DNA from 4 places in the Chryseobacterium arthrosphaerae genome. Region 3 is predicted to be linked to each of the others. Evidence: riboswitches for the same ligand, from Rfam matches in the RefSeq annotation. Region 3 holds a riboswitch; each other region holds the start of a gene.
The links. A riboswitch is a leader RNA that binds a small molecule or an ion and turns the genes downstream of it on or off. The one in region 3 is predicted to bind S-adenosylmethionine.
Positions count from the first base shown of each region.

Region 1 (4,883 bases), 160 kb from region 3:
ACGACTTTTTATTTGAATGCACAAACTCCCAGGGGAATTCTATCCTTTTGGACAATACTTCTCAGCCGGGAGCAAAAGGAGTTTCTCCGATGGAAAGCGTACTGATGGCAGTAGCAGGATGCAGCGGGATTGATGTGGTTTCTATTTTAAAGAAGCAGCGTCAGGAGATCAGAAGCTTTCAGGCGGAAGTAGAAGGAGAGAGAGTGCAGGTAGATGATGCGAAACCTTTTAAATCAATCACTGTGAAATTCCTTTTAGAAGGTGAAATTGATCCTAAAAAAGCATTGAAAGCTGCAGAGCTGTCTTTTGAAAAATACTGTTCCGTATCAAAAACATTGGAACCGAATGTAGAAATCGGCTACGAAGTCTATGTGAACGGAGAGAAAATTTAATCTCTTACTTAAAAAATAGAAAAAGCCGGATGTTGATCCGGCTTTTTTATTACTCATTACTGATTATTTATTACTCATCATTCATTAAAGAGTGAGTCTCGGCTTGATCAGTTTCGCTACAGTGGCCGTCCATCCGGTCTGATGAGAAGCTCCTACACCTCTTCCGTTATCCCCATGGAAATATTCAAAGAAGGTGATATAATCTTTAAAATGCTCATCATAATTGAATTTCGGATTTCCTCCGTTGAAGGCACGCTGCCCATGTTCATCCTTTAAAAATATTGAACATAATCTCTTACTTATATTCTGAGCCACTTCATCAAGATTTCTCTTATCGCCGCTCCCGGTTGGAAATTCCACTTTCAGGCTGTTTCCATAGTAATAGTGAAAACGCTGCAGGCTTTCCACAATCAGGAAGTTGATAGGGAACCATATCGGGCCGCGCCAGTTGCTGTTTCCCCCAAACATACGGCTGTCGCTCTCTGCCGGCGTGTAGTAGACCATATTTTCTGTTCCATGTACAGAGAATACAAAAGGATTTTCTTCATATACCTTAGACATGGCCCGGATTCCATAAGAACTTAAGAACTCTTTCTCATCAAGCATTCTGGTGAGAACCTTTGTGAGTCTGTTTTTACGGAGAATGCTCATCAGGTGTTTTCTGCCGTGGCCTTCCTCATCCCAGTGTGATACCAGTTTGGTAAGCTCCGGTTTGTTTTTTAAGATCCATTCCATTCTGCTTCTGAAATTCGGCATCTTTTCCAATAGACGGTGATCTACAATTTCAACGGCAAACATCGGGATTAATCCTACAATACTTCTCAGTCTTAAAGAAACACTTTCTCCGTTCCCGAGCTGAAGCACATCATAGAAGAATCCGTCTTCCTCATTCCAGAGACCTTTTGTTCCGTCACCCAGGTTTTCCATGGCCTCCGCGATATAAAGATAATGTTCAAAAAATTTGATGGCCATATCTTCATATACCTGGTAGTATTGGGCAAGCTCCATCGCAATGCGCATCATATTCAGGGCGTACATGGCCATCCAGCTTGTTCCGTCAGCCTGTTCAAGATGCTGTCCGTCTTTTAATACCATATTCCGGTCAAAAGCTCCGATGTTATCAAGCCCCAGGAAACCGCCTCCGAAAATATTTTTTCCGTTCTTATCCTTACGGTTGACCCACCAGGTGAAATTGAGGAGAAGCTTCTGGAAGACTTTTTCAAGGAATAGAAGATCCGGTTTTCCATTGTTTTTTTCATCAATCTTGAAAACACGGAAGCAGGACCATGCATGTACGGGCGGGTTTACATCACTCATGTTCCACTCGTAGGCAGGCAGCTGTCCGTTGGGATGCATATACCATTCTTTAGTCAGCAGTAAAAGCTGTCCCTTGGCAAACTCAGCATCAATAATGGAAAAAGGAACACAGTGAAAAGCCAGATCCCAGGTGGCATACCACGGATATTCCCATTTATCAGGCATGGAAATAATATCTTTATTGTGAAGATGATTCCATTCCGTATTTCTTACATATTCATTGAAATTTCTCGGAGCCTCAAAATTCGGATCCCCTTTCAGCCATTTTCCGATATTGTAATGATAGAACTGTTTGTTCCATAGAAGTCCGGCAAATGCCTGCCTTTGAACATTCCTTTCGTCCTCATGTACCGTATCGTATTGAACCTCATTGTAAAATTCTTCTGTTTCAGCCTTTCTGGTACTGAAGATTTCATCAAATCCTTCAAAAGGTTCCTCTGTTCCGTCAGGACATAATCTGAATTCAAAGACCTTAGATTGTCCGGCTCCAATGATCTCATCGATCAGAAAAGCAGCCTTAGTCCCTTTTTGCTCAGGATTTACGGTATCAGTTTTATGAATAACAAAATCATTGATGCCGTCTTTATAATAGCTGTTTTCAATCAGTGGAGTACCGTAAAGTTTCGGAGTATTGGTTTCATTCTCACAAAATACACTTTTTGCATTTCCGTTTCTCGAATAGAGCTTTTTGATGGAAATACTGTCGTGCCCGATATTGATGCTTCCGTCTTCAGAAGCAGCACTTAATTCTCCCTTATAGGTATTATAACCCCATTTCCAGTTGTTTCTGAACCAGGCAGTAGGGATGACGACAATAGGGGCATCATTCCTGCTTCGGTTACAGATGGTAACTCTGGCCAGAATATCATTGTGATCGGCTTTACAGTATTCAATGAAAATATCAAAATACTCATCATTATCAAAAATTCCGGTATCAAAAATTTCGTATTCAGGATCTTTTTTGCTCCGTCTTCCGTTTTCAAGCACCAACTCGTCATAAGGAAATTCATTGATAGGGTATTTGTACACCATCTTCATATAGCTATGGGTAGGTGTGTTATCCAGGTAATAGAAAATTTCTTTGATATCTTCACCATGATTTCCCTGCGGATTGCTCAACCCAAAAAATCGCTCCTTTACAATTTTATCTTTTTTATTCCAGAATGAAAAAGCAAAACAGAAAAGCTGTTTCACATCAGAGATCCCTGCAATACCTTCTTCGCCCCAGCGATAGGCATAGCTTTCGGCATTATGATGATTGGTAAAGTTCCATGCATTTCCGTTCGGGCTGTAATCTTCCCGTACATTGCCCCATTGCCGGTTGCTTACATAAGGTCCCCAGTTTTTCCATTTGGTATCTTGTAATCTTTCTTTTTCGGCAGTCATAGGTAGTCATTTTTCAATACGAAGTTAGTTTTTTTGTAAAGTAATTCCAATTTTTTCCATCTGAATAATTCTTAATATGCCTCTGAAATACTTGTATTTAAGGGCTTTTTAAAATATTAAAATATTTTTTTTTTGAAATTAAAAGAAAAGAACTACCTTTGCACCATTCGTTCATTCAAATATTGAAAATGTTATCAAGAAAGGTTGAGGGATTAGACCCGATGAAACCTTAGCAACCCTTTGTGCAAGCAAAGAAGGTGCTACGTTCTACCAAAATTATTTTGGACAGATAACTTACTGAAGTTCTTTTTCAGCCATTTCCTGTGGCATTTTCAATTGTATTAAAATAATAGAATTGAAAACAGAACTAAACTATATTAATCTTTCGTATCAGACAAATTCCCAAAAGGAATACCATATCCCGCTGAGCTATGAGCTTTTCGGGAAAGAACTCTTTACAGCTCCCATTATTTTGATCAATCATGCCCTCACCGGAAATTCAACAGTATCCGGCGAAAAAGGATGGTGGAAACAATTGGTAGGAGAAAATCAGATTGTTGATACCAATAAATATACAGTTCTGTGTTTCAATATTCCCGGAAACGGTTACGATCAGTTTTTAATTGAAGATTATGAAGACTTCACCCCTGCAGATATAGCCAATCTGTTTCTGAAAGGGCTGGAAGCTTTAAAGATCAAAAATATATATGCCATTATCGGAGGTTCTCTTGGGGGAGGAATCGCATGGGAAATGCTGGCAAAGCAGTCAAAGCTTGCTGAAATCTTTATCCCTATAGCCTGTGATTACAGAACCCATGATTGGCTTCACGCACAATGTCTGGTTCAGAAATTTTTATTGAATGATAAAGATGAACCTTTACAAAAAGCGAGAATTCATGCGATGTTATGCTACAGAACTCCACAATCGCTCAATGACAGATTTCAAAATACATATAATCAGGATAAACAGCGCCTGGAATCAGAAGACTGGTTGGTATACCATGGTAATGCTCTAAACGAAAGGTTTAGTTTAAAAGCTTACAAACTGATGAACCATCTGCTGATGAATATAAACGCTGATGAATCATCTCTGGAGGCAATAGGAGCACGAATGCACCTGATCTCCGTAGATACAGACTTATTCTTCCCTGCTTCTGAAATCCGAATGTGCTTTGAGAGTTTAAAGGAAAAAAACAAGACTGTTTCTTATCATGAGATCCGGTCAATACATGGGCATGATGCCTTCCTGATGGAATATCAACAATTAAATAATATCATAAAAAACATTTTATAAAGTAATGAAAAAGGCGAATGAAATAAAATTTTTAAAGAACAGATCAATCATCAAGTTTGAAGGAGAAGATTTCTTAGGAGAAATCGGTATTGATGGACGAATTTTTAAGGCACTGACGTTAGCAAGGATCAGTGTAGGGGTGATCTCCCAGCAGGCGGTAGAAAACGGTATCTCTATACTGGTACACGAAAATGATGCGGAAAAAGCGGTAGCTTGTCTTATTGATGAATTTGAAGAAGAAAGAAAATCAGGGAAAGTTTCCCAGATTTACAGTATCAACAACGTTTCTGTTATTGGTTTTGTAGCGGAAGATTTCAATAAAGTCTTTGCCGAACTGGCGAGAAATAATGTATTCCCGCTGCTTCTTAATCAGGTGGCAGGAGAAAACAGGGTTAATATTGTAGTCACTTCTTCACAGGATGAGAAAACCAGGAATATCATAGAATCTGAAATTTTCAAAAAACCTAAAACTGTTCATCTGGCCATTATAGGTC
Region 1 covers NZ_MAYG01000012.1:762,455-767,337, forward strand. Annotated here, with positions in the region: gene BBI00_RS18885 (OsmC family protein) at 1-392, shown strand, start outside; gene BBI00_RS18890 (MGH1-like glycoside hydrolase domain-containing protein) at 477-3,095, opposite strand; SAM riboswitch class I at 3,284-3,391, shown strand; gene BBI00_RS18895 (alpha/beta fold hydrolase) at 3,451-4,389, shown strand; gene BBI00_RS18900 (ACT domain-containing protein) at 4,394-4,883, shown strand, end outside.
Region 1: another riboswitch for S-adenosylmethionine. It lies ahead of BBI00_RS18895 (alpha/beta fold hydrolase); the one in region 3 lies ahead of BBI00_RS18075 (SusC/RagA family TonB-linked outer membrane protein).

Region 2 (4,883 bases), on a different contig from region 3:
GTTATCCAATATCTGGCGGCTGCCGGTGTCGGAACTTTAGGAATTGCAGATTTTGATCTTGTAGAATTGCATAACCTAAACCGTCAGATCATTCACACGGAAGACAGAACGGGAATGTCTAAAGTAAAAAGTGCTGAGGTATTCGTGAAAAACCTTAATCACCAGGTGAATCTGATTCCCATTGAACAGAAAATCAATGAAGCCAATGCCGCAGACATTCTTTCCCGGTTTGATATCATCATCGACGGATCTGATAATTTTTCAACAAGATATCTGGTTAATGACACCTGTGTGAAGCTGAAAAAAACATTGGTGTACGGAAGTATCCTTGGGTTTTCAGGACAAGTGGCTGTATTTAATCATCGGGGAAGCAAAAACCTGAGAGACCTGTTCCCGGAACCTCCGTCTGACGGAGATATGCCGGACTGTGACAGTTTAGGCGTTCTGGGAGCTTTGCCGGGAATCATAGGAAGTATGATGGCACTTCAGACCTTAAAAATCATAGCTGATCTTCCTGTGATTTTAAATCAGATGACATGGGTAGATACACTGAATTGGAGATTTCAGACGATTGATTTTTAACAGCTTAAAAAGATTAAAAATATTTCTCCATTCTATAACTATTCAATAGAAACGGGCTTTAGCCCGTTTATTTTATAACAAAATTCCATCGGCTTTAGCCAAAACTTACGCTTTTGATTTCTGAAGGATTTGTTATAATCCATAAAAATAAAAGAGGCAGTAAATTGTACTGCCTCCTTCTGTATCATTATTCGATGAAAAATTACTGTCCTTGCTGCATAACACCACCATTATCTTCTTTCTTGGTGCTATTAAGGATATTAGGATCTTCTTTTGCCAGTTTATTCTTTGTCGGAATCTTGTAATTGATGGAAATTCCGAAGTTTCTTGAGTCATACTTGGATCTCAGCATCGCGCTCTCTCCCAATGGAGGATTAGAACGTACCTGCATAACCTGTCCGTTGAAAATATCATTGGCAAAAACAGATACAGTAAGACGGTTGTTCATAAACTTCTTTGTTAATGTAATATCTAAATTATTGTTGAACGGCTTCTCTGCTGTAAAGTAGAAATATCCTGCTTTAGGCGTCAGATAGCTGTAATTGGCTGTCAGTTTAATATCTTTTGGAAGAAGTAACTGAGTCATCACATTGAAAATCCAGAACCCTTTATTGTTAAGGTTATCAATTTCATGCTTCTGATATCCTGCATAGATGTACATGAAATTCATCTTGTCAGGATTGAAGTTGGATTTCATAATTTCACCGATCGATTTGGTGAAAATCTGAAACGGAACCGGAAGACCTACATTGAAATTGTGAATTTTCATATTTGAAATATTCATCTGCTGGTTGAATAGTTTTCTGCCGTCCTTTCTGATAATCTGTGCTACCTGGTTGTTTGCTGAACTTACGCTGTACCCGATGAAAGCATAATCGAAAGCTGAGATTTTTATTTCATAATTATCAAAAATAGTAGGCTGCAGATTTGGGTTACCGCTTACTTCCGTATTGGGGCCATAGAAAGTTACGTTATTCGGGTTTAAGGCAGAAATACTTGGGAGGCTTATTTTTCTGTTGTAATTGGCAGCAATAGAAACCTGATTCATCATATTATACTGCACACTTGCATTGGGGAAAAACTTGAATTTATTGAAAGGAGTCAGACTGGCTTCTGTCAGCTTTTCTTCTTTATTGAAAAACCTTGTTATCCCTGAAATATCATAATTTTCAGCCCTTGAACCCAAGGTGAAATCAAACTTTTTCAGTTTAGCCTGAAATTCCAAATACATAGAGGCGGTCTGTCTCTGATATTCAAGATTGGTTAAGCCAAAACTTTCAGTATCGTAATCCTGTCTTTCATACAATCCTCCAAAGCTTACTTTTCCACCATCAAGAAGCTTGATAGGCTGAGCGTAATCTACTTTGAAATTGGCAATATTCATCACGGATTTATTGTTCAGAAGATCTTTTACGCCACTCATAGCACTGTTGATCGGAGGTTGGGGATCCGCAGCAAAATTTCCATCCTGAAAGAAGTTGTCCTGAGAAAATTTACTGTCTGATCTTGTATAACCAAACTGAAAATCCAGTTTTTGAGATTTATCTGCAAAACGTTTCTGGTAGGTTACAACAGCTTCCTGTCTCAAACTATTCGTATGGGCAACATCTGAAGAAGTATAAAAAGCCTCTCTCAGATCATTTTTATTATTATCAAAAGGTAAATCTCCATGACCCTTACTCAGGGTGTAATTGTCATTATTATTGTGATAGATATCGTAATTTAATAATAGACGGTCTTGCCCTAAATCGAATGTTATTCCTGATTTTGCAAAGTAACCTCTTCCCAGTCGGTCCGTATTGCTGTCCAGAAGCTCATCCTGTTTTCCGTTAAGCATACTTTCACGATAGTTTTGCCCTACATTCAGCTGCCAGCCGAAATATTTATTTCTTGCGTTCAGATTAAGGGAATTGGTTGTTCTGCTTCTGTATTTATCATAATTCGAAAATGAATAATTTCCGGAATACGTTGCTGTTAAATATTTATTGGCATTTTTATTCGTAATAATATTCATGATGGCCCCTCCTGAAGTTGCCGGGAATTCGGCTCCGGGCTGGGTAATTACTTCGATTCTTTCTACAGAATTGGCGGGCATTCCTTCGAGGAAAGAATTCAATTCGTTGGAAGTAATATTCAAAGGTCTTCCGTTGAGGTAAACATCCAGCATTTTTCCCTGGTACATCATTCCTGCAATATCCGTTGCAACAAGTCCCGGAAGCTTTTTGATTCCTTCCAGCACGTTTCCGTTATTCAGTTGAGGTTGTTCAGAAAAATCAAAAATAGTACGGTCTGCCTTTTGTTCAACGGCTTTTTTAGTTTTGGTGATCACCACCCCTTCAATTTGTTTCTCTTTAGAAGCAGCATTCTCTTTTTCCTGAGAAAAGACAAACACAGATCCCAGGAGTGACAAAGCGAATATAGTTTTTTTCATAATGTTTTTACTAATATCCGGTTAGACGCAGAAAAAGATCATTTGTTACGGTAAAATGTTGAAAATCGAAAATTTAGGGTGAATATTTTTTTATTTCCGAAATAATTATATCTTTGCCGGGTAATTATCAAGAATCTCTAGATGGGATAGCAACCTGCAAAAACAAGCAAGGTGCTGCAAGCGATAAGCCGGATCTTCCGGAAAAAATGTTTATCATTCTATCATTACTCCCATCTTGAATTTTTTGTTTTAAAGCTAAAATCAAATGTTTAAAAAGAAGGGAAATCACATTTCATCAGTACTTTTTTATTCTTCGGATCATGAAGGGAATCTTCATTACTCTGATATGTTCTCATGCCATTTCTACATGCGCATGTGCTGTTGTTTCTAGCCGTTCTATTTCTAAAAAATAATACAAACATTTCGAATGCTCTGGTAACCTTACAACTTTAAGGTTACAGGAATTGCATTGCCTGAAAAAACCTGACAATAAAAAAATAACAACATGCATAATTTCAGAAAAAAAATTTTTATTCCTTCCATTACGCTTATCTCTACATTTTATTACGCACAGAAGGATACTTTACAATCTAAGAAAATAGAAGATGTGGTGATTCTTGGATCAAGAGGTTCAGGAAGATCATTAACAGATACCCCGGTTCCGGTAGATATCATTAATATTTCAAAAATCTTAAAACAAAGTCCGGCCAATAATATCAGCCAGGCTTTAAATTACATTGTACCTTCATTTTCATCAACTTCACATACCGTTAATGATGGAACTGATTTTGTAGATCCTGCGCTCCTGAGGGGATTAGGCCCGGATCAGGTTCTGGTGCTGGTAAACGGAAAAAGAAGATATCAGTCTTCGCTTATTAATGTTACCCTTACTCCGGGAAGAGGTTCTGTGGGAACCGACCTTAATGCTATTCCTGCCTTTGCTTTAGAAAAAATTGAAGTTTTAAGGGACGGTGCTTCTGCCCAATATGGGTCCGATGCCATTGCCGGAGTGGTAAACCTGGGATTGAAAAAAAGATTGGGACTTTCCGGACAGGTATTTTTAGGAGGGTATGCTTCTCCTGTTACCAATAATTTCTCTGGTGGAATAGATGGACAGACCATTTCTGTAGATCTTAATTATGGAGCCAGAATAGGAAAAACAGGATTCTTTAACGTTACTGGTTCTGCCCAATACCGGGATCCTTATTCGAGGGCCGGAGTAAGAAACGGAGATATTTTCAATGCTTATAATGCCATTCATTACAGGGCTTTACAGGATGGAATTAATATTGACGGGTTGTATAAAAATATTACCAATACTCCCAATTCCCAGCAAATTATCAACACAATCAAGCAATATGCAGTGAAGGTAGATTATTTTGGGAATGATTTTCAGTCTCAAATCTCAGGGGCAAATAGTATTGCTGATCTTCAAAAAATATTGGACAGGGATTTTACCTCTCAGGAACTTAATTACAGAGGATTGGAAAGGAAAGATTTCAGCTTGAGGGCAGGCCAGTCTAAATTACAGTCCGGGCAGCTCTTTTTTAATTCTGAAATTCCTCTTAGTGATGAATGGAAAGTCTACTCATTTGGAGGCTACAGCTACCGTCTTGGAAATGCCGGAGGATTTTACAGGCTTCCGAACAATGAGAGAAATATAAATTCAATTACGCCCAACGGATATCTTCCTCAAATTGAAGCAACAGTAAATGACTATTCTCTTGCTGCCGGAATCAAAGGAAAATGGAACGGCTGGAATGTAGATTTCAGCAATACATTTGGAAAAAATACCTTCGGTTTCGGGGTCGTAAATACTTTTAATGCATCGCTTACAGATAATTCTCCAAGAACTTTTGATGCAGGAGGA
Region 2 covers NZ_MAYG01000031.1:154,320-159,202, forward strand. Annotated here, with positions in the region: gene BBI00_RS21690 (HesA/MoeB/ThiF family protein) at 1-582, shown strand, start outside; gene BBI00_RS21695 (TonB-dependent receptor domain-containing protein) at 785-3,013, opposite strand; SAM-I-IV-variant riboswitch at 3,133-3,230, shown strand; gene BBI00_RS21700 (TonB-dependent receptor plug domain-containing protein) at 3,519-4,883, shown strand, end outside.
Region 2: another riboswitch for S-adenosylmethionine. It lies ahead of BBI00_RS21700 (TonB-dependent receptor plug domain-containing protein); the one in region 3 lies ahead of BBI00_RS18075 (SusC/RagA family TonB-linked outer membrane protein).

Region 3 (4,883 bases):
TCTAAATTAGCCGGTACCGAAAGAGGAATTACAGAACCTCAGCCTTCTTTCTCACCTGCATTCGGTGAAGCGTTCCTTACTCTGCACCCAACAATGTACTCTAAAACATTGATCGGTAAAATGAAAGAGCACGGCGCTAAAGCTTATCTGGTAAACACAGGATGGAATGGTACAGGTAAGAGAATCTCTCTGAAAGATACCAGAGCCATCATCGATGCGATCATTGACGGTTCCATCGACAATGCTCCTAAAACCCAGGTTCCGATTATGAACCTTGAAATTCCTACCGAACTTCCGAATGTTTCTACAGGTATTTTAGATCCTAGAGATACTTATGCAGATGCTTCGGAATGGGAAGAAAAAGCAAAAGACCTTGCATCAAGATATATCAAAAACTTCGAGCAGTATTGTGATACTGAAGAAGGTAAGAGATTAATCGCTTCTGGTCCCCAGCTACAGGAACAAACAATCTAATAAGATTTTTTACAGATACAGAAAAAGCCTCATCAAAAGATGGGGCTTTTTATTTTAGTATTTCTTGCAATTGCTGATCAGTTCATTTTGGTCATCCAGTTTGTGAATAGTGTCTTTAATAACTTCTTCACTAAGGTTTTTGACAATCATGAAATGTCCGGATGAAAAATAGGGCGCTGTTTCAAGAAATACCTCCAAATATTTTGGAGTGATAAAGGTGAGCCAGTATCGATCACTATTCGAGAATATGATGGTAACTTCTATGTCGTAAGATGCCGGATTTTTTATCTCACCATCAATATGAATTGAAGTGATTTCGGGTTCCTGTTCCGGACTGAAGTAAAATTTTGAATACCATTTTAGTTTACCCTGATCATTGCATATCCTTACATTATCGGTATTTATTTTCTCAATAATATAAGATTTCCTTTTTGTCAGCTGACTGCTGTAAACTCCAATGCTTTTACAGTACACTTTACTTCCTGCTTCCATGACATTATTGTAAGCTCAGTATTGCCAATCTGTACCCATCCATTCCAAATCCGGATAGGACAGCATCTGTACAGGCTGCCGTTACAGACTTCTGCCTGAATTCTTCTCTTTTGTAAATATTGCTGATGTGAACTTCAACCTTAGGTTTTCTGATGTTCTTCAGACAATCGGCTATAGCGTAAGAATAATGAGTGAAAGCTCCCGGATTGATCACCACTGCATCAAAATCATCTTCCTGAAGCCTGTTGATCAGCTCACCTTCAATATTGGACTGATAATAGGAGAGCTCATGAGTGTGAAACTCAGACTTCAGTGTTTCCAAGTAATTTTCCATGGAAACAGTTCCATAGATCTCCGGTTCCCGGGTACCTAAAAGATTCAGATTAGGTCCGTTTATAATCAAAACTTTCATTCTATAAAATTAAAAAGTTTTTTTAATAAGGAGTCAAAAAAATCAGTCAGGTTTTTATTTTCTGCTGTTGAATTATTTTTAATGATATTTATCATATTTATGGAAGTGTTAAATCTTTAAACGCTTGGTTTTAATGGGTTTTAATAAAATCTTATGTTAATTTTTGTAAAATTTCTATTAAAAAATTAATAAGTCTACTTGTTTTGTAGACTAAATATGTATAGCTTTGCAACCATAATTTCGATCGGCTTATAAAGAAAGATGGAGGGAACTGACCCTGCGAAATCTTAACAACCTGCTACGGTAAGGTGTTACATTCAGCCTGTAAAAGGAAAAATAAGCATTTGGTTTATCGTATTTATCGATGCCCTTTGCTGACTTTTCTGCAAAGGGCAAAATTTTAATATTTGATAAACAAAATTGATTATGATTAATAAAAATCTATTTAATTCTAAAATTTGGATTCCGCCTGTTGCTGCATTTTTCTTAGGTGTTGCCAGCGTAAACGGACAGGTTTCTAAACCGAAAAAAGATACACTCCGTGAAAAAGAGATTGATGAAGTGGTTGTCGTAGCTTACGGAAAAGCCAAGAGAAACAGCTATACCGGTTCGGTAGCAACGATTTCCAGTGATAAAATTAACAACAGACCTGTAACCAATATTACCAAAGCTCTGGAAGGGCAGGTGCCGGGAATTCAGACTACAAGTTCTTCTGGGCAGCCGGGTGCTATTGCTACGATCAGAATCAGGGGTATTGGCTCGGTAAGTGCTTCCAGCGATCCTTTATATGTGGTGGATGGAATTCCTTATGACGGAAATCTGAATGCTATAAGCCCAAGTGATATTGAATCCATAAGTGTTTTAAAAGATGCTACAGCAAGTGCTTTATATGGTTCAAGAGGAGCGAACGGAATTATTATCATTACAACAAAATCCGGGAAAAAAGGGGAAGCAAAAGTAAACCTTAATATCAGCCAGGGATTCTCCGGAAGAGCAGTAAAGGATTATGAGCAGGTAAGCACGGATCAGTATTTTCAATTGTATTGGGAAGCGCTGAGAAACGGATATAAATCTGATAAAATATCTTCCCAGCAGGCTTCACAAATGGCTACAGATAACCTTGTTTCAATGCTTGGAATAAACCCTTATGGTCCTGGTTATTCAAAACCGGTAGGAACGGATGGAAAATTATTGCCGGGAGCAACTCCGCTATGGAATGATGACTGGAGAGATGTTTTACAGAGAACGGCTTCAAGGAACCAGGTAGACCTTGATATCAGCGGCGGAAGTGAGAAAAGCAACTATTTCTTTTCCCTGGGATACCTTGATGATAAGGGAATGGCTATTGAATCAGGATTTAAAAGATACAATACAAGGCTAAAGATCAATTCAGAAGTAAAAAAATGGTTAAACGTTGGGATAAACCTGAACTATACCAACAGTGTTCAGCAGGCACCTACCTCATCAGATTCCAAGGCCAGCAATGTGATCCAGGCTGCGAGAGTTGTTCCTTCATTTTATCCTTACTATGAAAGAAATCCGGACGGATCTTTTGTACTGGACGCTGCCGGAAACAAGATTTATGATTTCGGAAAATACAGACCCAGCAGTGCACTTCAGAATCAAAACCTGGCTGCATCTTTACCGCTGGATAAAAATGAAAACAAAGAAGATAACTTTTCAGGAAAAGGATTCATGGAGTTTACTTTCTTACCGGAGTTAAAATTCAAAACGAGTTTTTCCGTTGATCTTGTTAATTATAACGGCCATTTTTATTCTAATCCACTTTTGGGACAAGGTACGGAAATTGGTGGATCTGTGACCAAATCCAATACCAGAACGCTTTCTTATACAACGAGTAATATCCTGACCTATGACAGGAAGTTTGGAAAACACCATATTAATGTTTTAGCCGGACAGGAATTTTATAAATACGACTATCAGACCATCTCCGGATCAAGGAGCGGTTTCTCCCTGCCTTACTATTATGAGCCTGATGCAGCTTCATTATTGGTCAACTTCGGCGGGTACAGCAATAAGCTGAGTTTGCTGAGTTACCTTGGAAAAGTAGAGTATGATTATAATAATACCTATTTCCTTTCCGCTTCAGGAAGGGCAGACGGATCCTCAAGATTTGCCTCAGACAACAGATGGGGAAGGTTCTGGTCTGTAGGAGGATCATGGAAGATCTCCAATGAAGAATTTATTAAGAACCTGAATGTCTTCAACCAGTTGACACTGCGTGCAAGCTACGGAGGCCAGGGGAATGATAAATTGCTGCGTCCAAACGGGCAGTCTCTGTATTATGGATATCAGGAGCTGTACAGAATACTGACCCTTGGCGGGGAAGCGGGGACAACCCTGGAAAAAGCAGCAACCAAAAACCTTAAGTGGGAAACCAACCTTAATATGAACGTAGGGCTGGAATTTGCCATCCTGAATAACAGAATTAAGGGTAATATCGAATATTTTAAAAGAAAAAGCCAGGACCTTCTGTTCAACGTACCGGTTGCCCCATCTCTGGGAATCAGTGACTATCCGGCGAATGTAGGAACGATCCAGAATACAGGTTTTGAATTTTCACTTTTCACCACTCCGATCAGGAATGAGGATTTCCAATGGAATGTGGATGTTAACCTGAGTACTTTAAAAAATAAAGTGACCAAATTACCCGGAGGACCGCTTGTAGTAGGAACTAAACAGCTGAGAGAAGGAGGTTCCGTGTATGATTTCTTTATTCAGGAATGGGTAGGCGTAGATCCAAGCAACGGAAAACCATTGTGGAAGACTATTTCTAAAGATGCAAACGGAAATGAAGTGGAAGGAACGACTTCAGAGTATTCAAAAGCAACAAAAATAATACAGGGATCTGCATTGCCTAAACTGGCCGGAGCAATCAGTACCAGCATTAATTATAAAAATTTTGACTTCTCAGGATTGCTGACTTTCAAAATCGGAGGAAAGATCCTGGATGGAGATTATACTTCGCTTTTACATAACGGAAGTGCCGGAGGACGTGCATGGGGAGTGGAAATGCTGAACAGATGGACGCCTGATAATCCTAATACGGATGTTCCGGGACTTAGTACTACAACCAACAACTGGACTTCAACGTCTTCAAGATTCCTGTATTCGGGAACGTATGCAAGGCTTAAAAATGTAAGTCTAGGGTATACGTTGCCTTCGGATTATTTTGAAAAGATAGGATTGAAAAAATTCAGAATTTACATTCAGGCAGAAAACCTTCTGACTTTCTATAAACATAAGGGAATGGATCCTGAGCAGGCACTGGACGGTACAACGTATTTCAGATATCCGGCAATGAGAACGATCACATTTGGTCTTCAGGCAACCCTTTAATCTTTTAAAATCGAAACAATGAAAAATTTAAAATATTTATCCTTTGCACTTCTTGGATTGTGGTCGCTGACCAGCTGTGAAAGTGATCTGACCACCGCACCAACGGATCAGGCAAACAGTGAAGAAGTTTTCAAAACGGCTGAAA
Region 3 covers NZ_MAYG01000012.1:597,849-602,731, forward strand. Annotated here, with positions in the region: gene pckA (phosphoenolpyruvate carboxykinase (ATP)) at 1-474, shown strand, start outside; gene BBI00_RS18065 (hypothetical protein) at 529-966, opposite strand; gene BBI00_RS18070 (type II 3-dehydroquinate dehydratase) at 971-1,378, opposite strand; SAM riboswitch class I at 1,625-1,721, shown strand; gene BBI00_RS18075 (SusC/RagA family TonB-linked outer membrane protein) at 1,805-4,738, shown strand; gene BBI00_RS18080 (RagB/SusD family nutrient uptake outer membrane protein) at 4,757-4,883, shown strand, end outside.

Region 4 (4,883 bases), on a different contig from region 3:
AAATCTTAATCTGACCAATCCGCTTGCTAACAGTCTTACTTCAGTTCCGGCAGGAAGTTCTATCAATATCACTGCTTCCACGAATGTAAATGCAACATTTCAGTTAAAGGCTAACGGAATGGTAGTGAATTCTACTACTTCTCCGTCACAGTCTTTTTCTTATAATTATACTGTTTCTCAGGATGCTGATATGGAACTGGTTGCCACGCAGGGAAGCAGCTCCAAAACAGCGAAGTTTATTCTACAGACTCCCAGGAATGTAGTTTCCGAAGCTATTCCGAACTGGATCAGACAGGGGATCAATTATCATCCTACCGATCAGACAATCATAGGTCTTGCTTTGTATGCTCCCGGGAAAAATTTTGTACATGTGATCGGAAGTTTCAATAGCTGGGCGGTAAACGATACGTATTTAATGAAAAGAGATACCGCAAATCCTGATCTCTACTGGATTGAGCTTAACGGTCTGACCCCGAAGCAGTTATATACCTTCCAATACAGAACAAACGATCTGAAAAAAGTGGCGGATCCTTATTCTCCACAAATCCTATCTTCCTATGATGATCAGTGGATCTCATCTTCTACTTATCCGAATTTACCTGCATTTCCGGCCGGACAGGGCTTTGAAGTTTCGACTTTTAAAACAGGGCAGACTCCTTACAACTGGCAGGTAACCAATTTCCAGAGACCGGCCAAGGAAGATCTTATTGTTTATGAATTACTATTAAGAGACTTTACCCAGGAAAAAAACTGGCAATCACTGATCAACAAAATTTCTTACCTGAAGAATTTAAAAATCAATGCTATAGAACTGCTTCCTGTCATGGAATTTGATGGCAACCTTTCATGGGGATACAATACCTCTTTCCATTATGCGCTGGATAAAGCGTACGGAACTCCTGAAAAATTTAAAGAATTTGTAGACCTGTGCCATCAGAACGGAATTGCGGTCATTCTCGATGTTGCATTTAACCACGCAACAGGCCGTTCACCTTTGGTAAGGCTCTGGAATATTGATCCTGATGGAGACGGCTACGGTGATGTTGCTTCAGACAACCCTTACTTCAACCAGGTTCCGAAACATTCCTACAATGTGTTTAATGACTTTAACCATACCAGTCCTTCAACGCAATATTACGTTGAAAGATGCCTTCAGCAGTGGCTCACCGAATATCGTATCGACGGTTTCCGTTGGGATCTTACCAAAGGATTTACCCAAAGCTGTTCTGAAAATGATGAAGCCTGTACCAATGCTTATCAGCAGGACAGAGTGGATATCATGAAACACTATGCCGACAGACAGTGGGCTATAGACCCGAATTCATATATGATCTTTGAACATCTGGGAACAGACGCCGAAGAGCAGCAGTGGGCCAATTACAGAGCTGCGGAAGGAAAAGGAGTAATGCTTTGGAATAAACAGACAGACCCTTACAACCAAAATACGATGGGCTATAAAGAAAACAGCAATTATGACCGGATGAATCACAGTCTTCACGGTTTTAATGAAATGCGTGCTGTAGGCTATGGCGAAAGCCATGATGAAGAAAGGCTGATGTTTAAAAATCTTGCCTATGGAGCTGTAAACGGAAGTTATTCTGTGAAAAATCTTAATACCGCTCTGGAAAGAATGAAAGCATTCGGAGCCACATTCTTTACCATTCCCGGTCCGAAAATGATCTGGCAGTTTGGGGAATTAGGGTATGAATTCAGTATCAACAGATGTACGAACGGTACAATCGACAGCGGATGCAGGACAGATGAAAAACCTGTTGCATTCACATTAGGCTATGATACGGATGCGGCCAGAAAATCAGTATATGATACCTGGGCGAAGATTATCAATATCAGGAACAGCCACCAGGTTTTTAAATCCAAAACCTATACTATAGAATCTAATAACCTCGCCAATGATCCGGATGGGCTTATTACTAGAATTTATGTGTATGATAATACGATCAGTGGAATGAAGAATGTAGTAGTACTGGCAAATTACAGTACTTCCGTGCAAAATGTAATTCCTTATTTACCTTACACAGGACAATGGCAGAATCTGATGGATGATACCGTCCTGAATATGACATCTACAACAGCTCCGGTTACATTACAGCCCGGAGAATTCAGGATCTTTGGAAACTACACCGGATCGTTATCAGCTGCAGATGTGAACGCAGAACATAAACTATCTCTTCAGATCGCTGATAATCCGGTAAAAAATGGTCATGTCAAATTGATTTATAATAAAGCTAAAAACGGCGAAATTATCATTTCAGAAATGAGTGGTAAAAAACTGGATACCTTCAAACTGAATAATGAAAGCGGAAGCTACGAGCTGAAAGTAAATTATCCGGCAGGAACTTACCTGGTACAGCTGAAATCAGAAACCGGAATGGCTATTCAAAAAATGATCATAAAGTAATACAAAGGCAAATTGGCGAAACAGCTGATTTGCCTTTTTTCTTTCTCGGAATGAGTCTGTTTTTGCATATTTGAAAAATTAGTCTACCTTTGCACTAGAGTTATCAAGAAAGGTGGAGGGATTTGGCCCAATGAAACCTTAGCAACCAACACAATTCCAGAAGTGTAAAGGTGCTAATTCCAACCCAATGGGGGAGATAAGTGAAGTCAATATTCTTATATGAATTCCATTTCTTGAAGTCTTGTGTATCTGCAGATTGATCTGCAGAAGAATATTATTTAATGGCAAGAACAAAGATGAAAAAATTAAGTACAGTTGTTGTATTACTGGGGACAGTTTTAGTGGCTGCCCAGGAGCAGGAGGAAAAAGGAAAACAAATCGAAGATATTATCATTGTTGGAAACCGCAGCGTTAAAAGAACAAAGCTGGAGACGCCGGTTCCTGTAGACGTTATCAATATCAGCAAAGTGCAAAGGTCGTCTCCGCAAATGACGGCTCAGGATCTTTTAAACTATGTTATCCCCTCATTTAATTCCGTTAGACAGTCTGCTTCTGACGGAACAGAGCATATTGATCCCGTAACTTTAAGGGGAATGGGGCCGGATCAGGTTTTGGTATTGCTGAATGGAAAAAGAAGACATACAACATCTTTGGTAAACTATCAGAATACAGTAGGGAACGGATCTGTAGGAACAGATTTAAGTACCATCCCTGTCATCGCTATAGAAAAAATTGAAGTGCTAAGAGACGGTGCTGCCGCACAGTATGGTTCTGATGCTATTGCTGGGGTTATCAATATTATCCTGAAAAAGAATGCAGGGGCTTCCGCAAGCTTAACCTACGGATTAAGTGGAAGAAATGATGGTGATACTTACCAGGCAGGCGTGAACTATGGAACTTCTCTGGGAAAAAATGACGGTTTTATCAACCTTTCATTGCAATTAAGTCATAGAGGAAAAACAACAAGAACCCAGAATCATGATCTTGATATTTTCGGAAATAATTTCGCGTATGAATTTGCAGGTGATGCTGAGGCTGTAAAAGCTGCCAGAGCTGCAGATGATGCAAAAATTAAAGAAAGGGGACTCACGAGAGACGACTTTAATTTCCAGATCGGAGACGCCCAGATCAGACAGGGGCAGTTGTTTTTCAATTCAGAATATCCTTTAAACGATCATTTTAAATTCTATTCCTTTGGAGGATTCAGTATTAAAGAAGGAAAAGGATATGGCTTCAGAAGACTTCCGAGTGAAGGCTTTAATATTGTAAAAGAAATCTATCCCAATGGTTTCCAGGCAGTCTTAAATTCCCAGATCTATGATATCTCCTATGCTGCAGGCGCAAAATATAATGTAAATGATTGGCAGATTGACCTGAGCAATACTTTTGGCAGTAACACCTTCAATTATAACGTAAACAATACCAATAATGCATCCTTAGGTATCAAATCACCAACCCGTTTTTATGCAGGAGCCCACAGTTTTCTGCAAAATACTGTTAACCTTGATGTTTCAAAAAAGATAAAAAACGTCAATATCGCATTCGGTGGAGAATTCAGGTTTGAGCAATACCAGATTAAAGCAGGAGATGAAGCTTCCTATACCCAATATGATGAAAATGGAAATATTGCAACAAAAGATTCTAAAGTAATCGGAGCAGGAGGTTCACAGTCTTTTATAGGCTTCTCACCGGACAATGCTTTGAAAAAAGACAGACACTCAACAGCAGTATACGCAGAGGTTTCCTATGATCTGTATAAAAAACTGAATATTGATGCAGCGGCCAGATTTGAAAACTATTCAGATTTTGGGAATACTTTAAACGGAAAGCTGGCAGTAAGATACGAGTTTATAAAAAATTATGCAGTAAGGGCAGCGGTAGGAACAGGATTCAGGGCACCATCACTTCAGCAGCAGTATTTCAATAATTCATATGCTGATATTTCTACTTCCGGTTCCGGGATTGTGAGGAAAGGAATTTTTAATAATGACAGCCAGGCAGCACAGGTTCTGGGATTTGATAAATTAAAGCAGGAAACATCCATTAATGGCAGTGCCGGGTTTACCCTGCAACCGGCTAAAGGCCTGTTTATTACGGTAGACGGCTATATCATTAAAGTGAAAGACAGGATTGTAATTACCAGCAATATCACAGACTCAAGGCTGGCTGATCCTCAGGTGGTAGGAGAAGGAAATTCAGTGAAAAGCGGAAGATTCTTTGCCAATGCAATTGATACCGAAACCAAAGGAGTGGATATAGTGGTTTCCTATGACTGGAAGCTGGCCGGTGGCAGTTTAAATATTAATCTTGCAGGAAATTACACCGAAACCAAAATTACAGATTTCCATTTTCCTGAAAACCTGGGAACTCCCCAAAATGAATTCTTTGGCCCGGATCAGATCAATATTATTGAAACCCTGTCCCCAAAAACAAAAGCATCTTTGGGCCTTACGTACGGAATAGG
Region 4 covers NZ_MAYG01000031.1:75,712-80,594, forward strand. Annotated here, with positions in the region: gene BBI00_RS21350 (alpha-amylase family glycosyl hydrolase) at 1-2,419, shown strand, start outside; SAM riboswitch class I at 2,517-2,622, shown strand; gene BBI00_RS21355 (TonB-dependent receptor plug domain-containing protein) at 2,716-4,883, shown strand, end outside.
Region 4: another riboswitch for S-adenosylmethionine. It lies ahead of BBI00_RS21355 (TonB-dependent receptor plug domain-containing protein); the one in region 3 lies ahead of BBI00_RS18075 (SusC/RagA family TonB-linked outer membrane protein).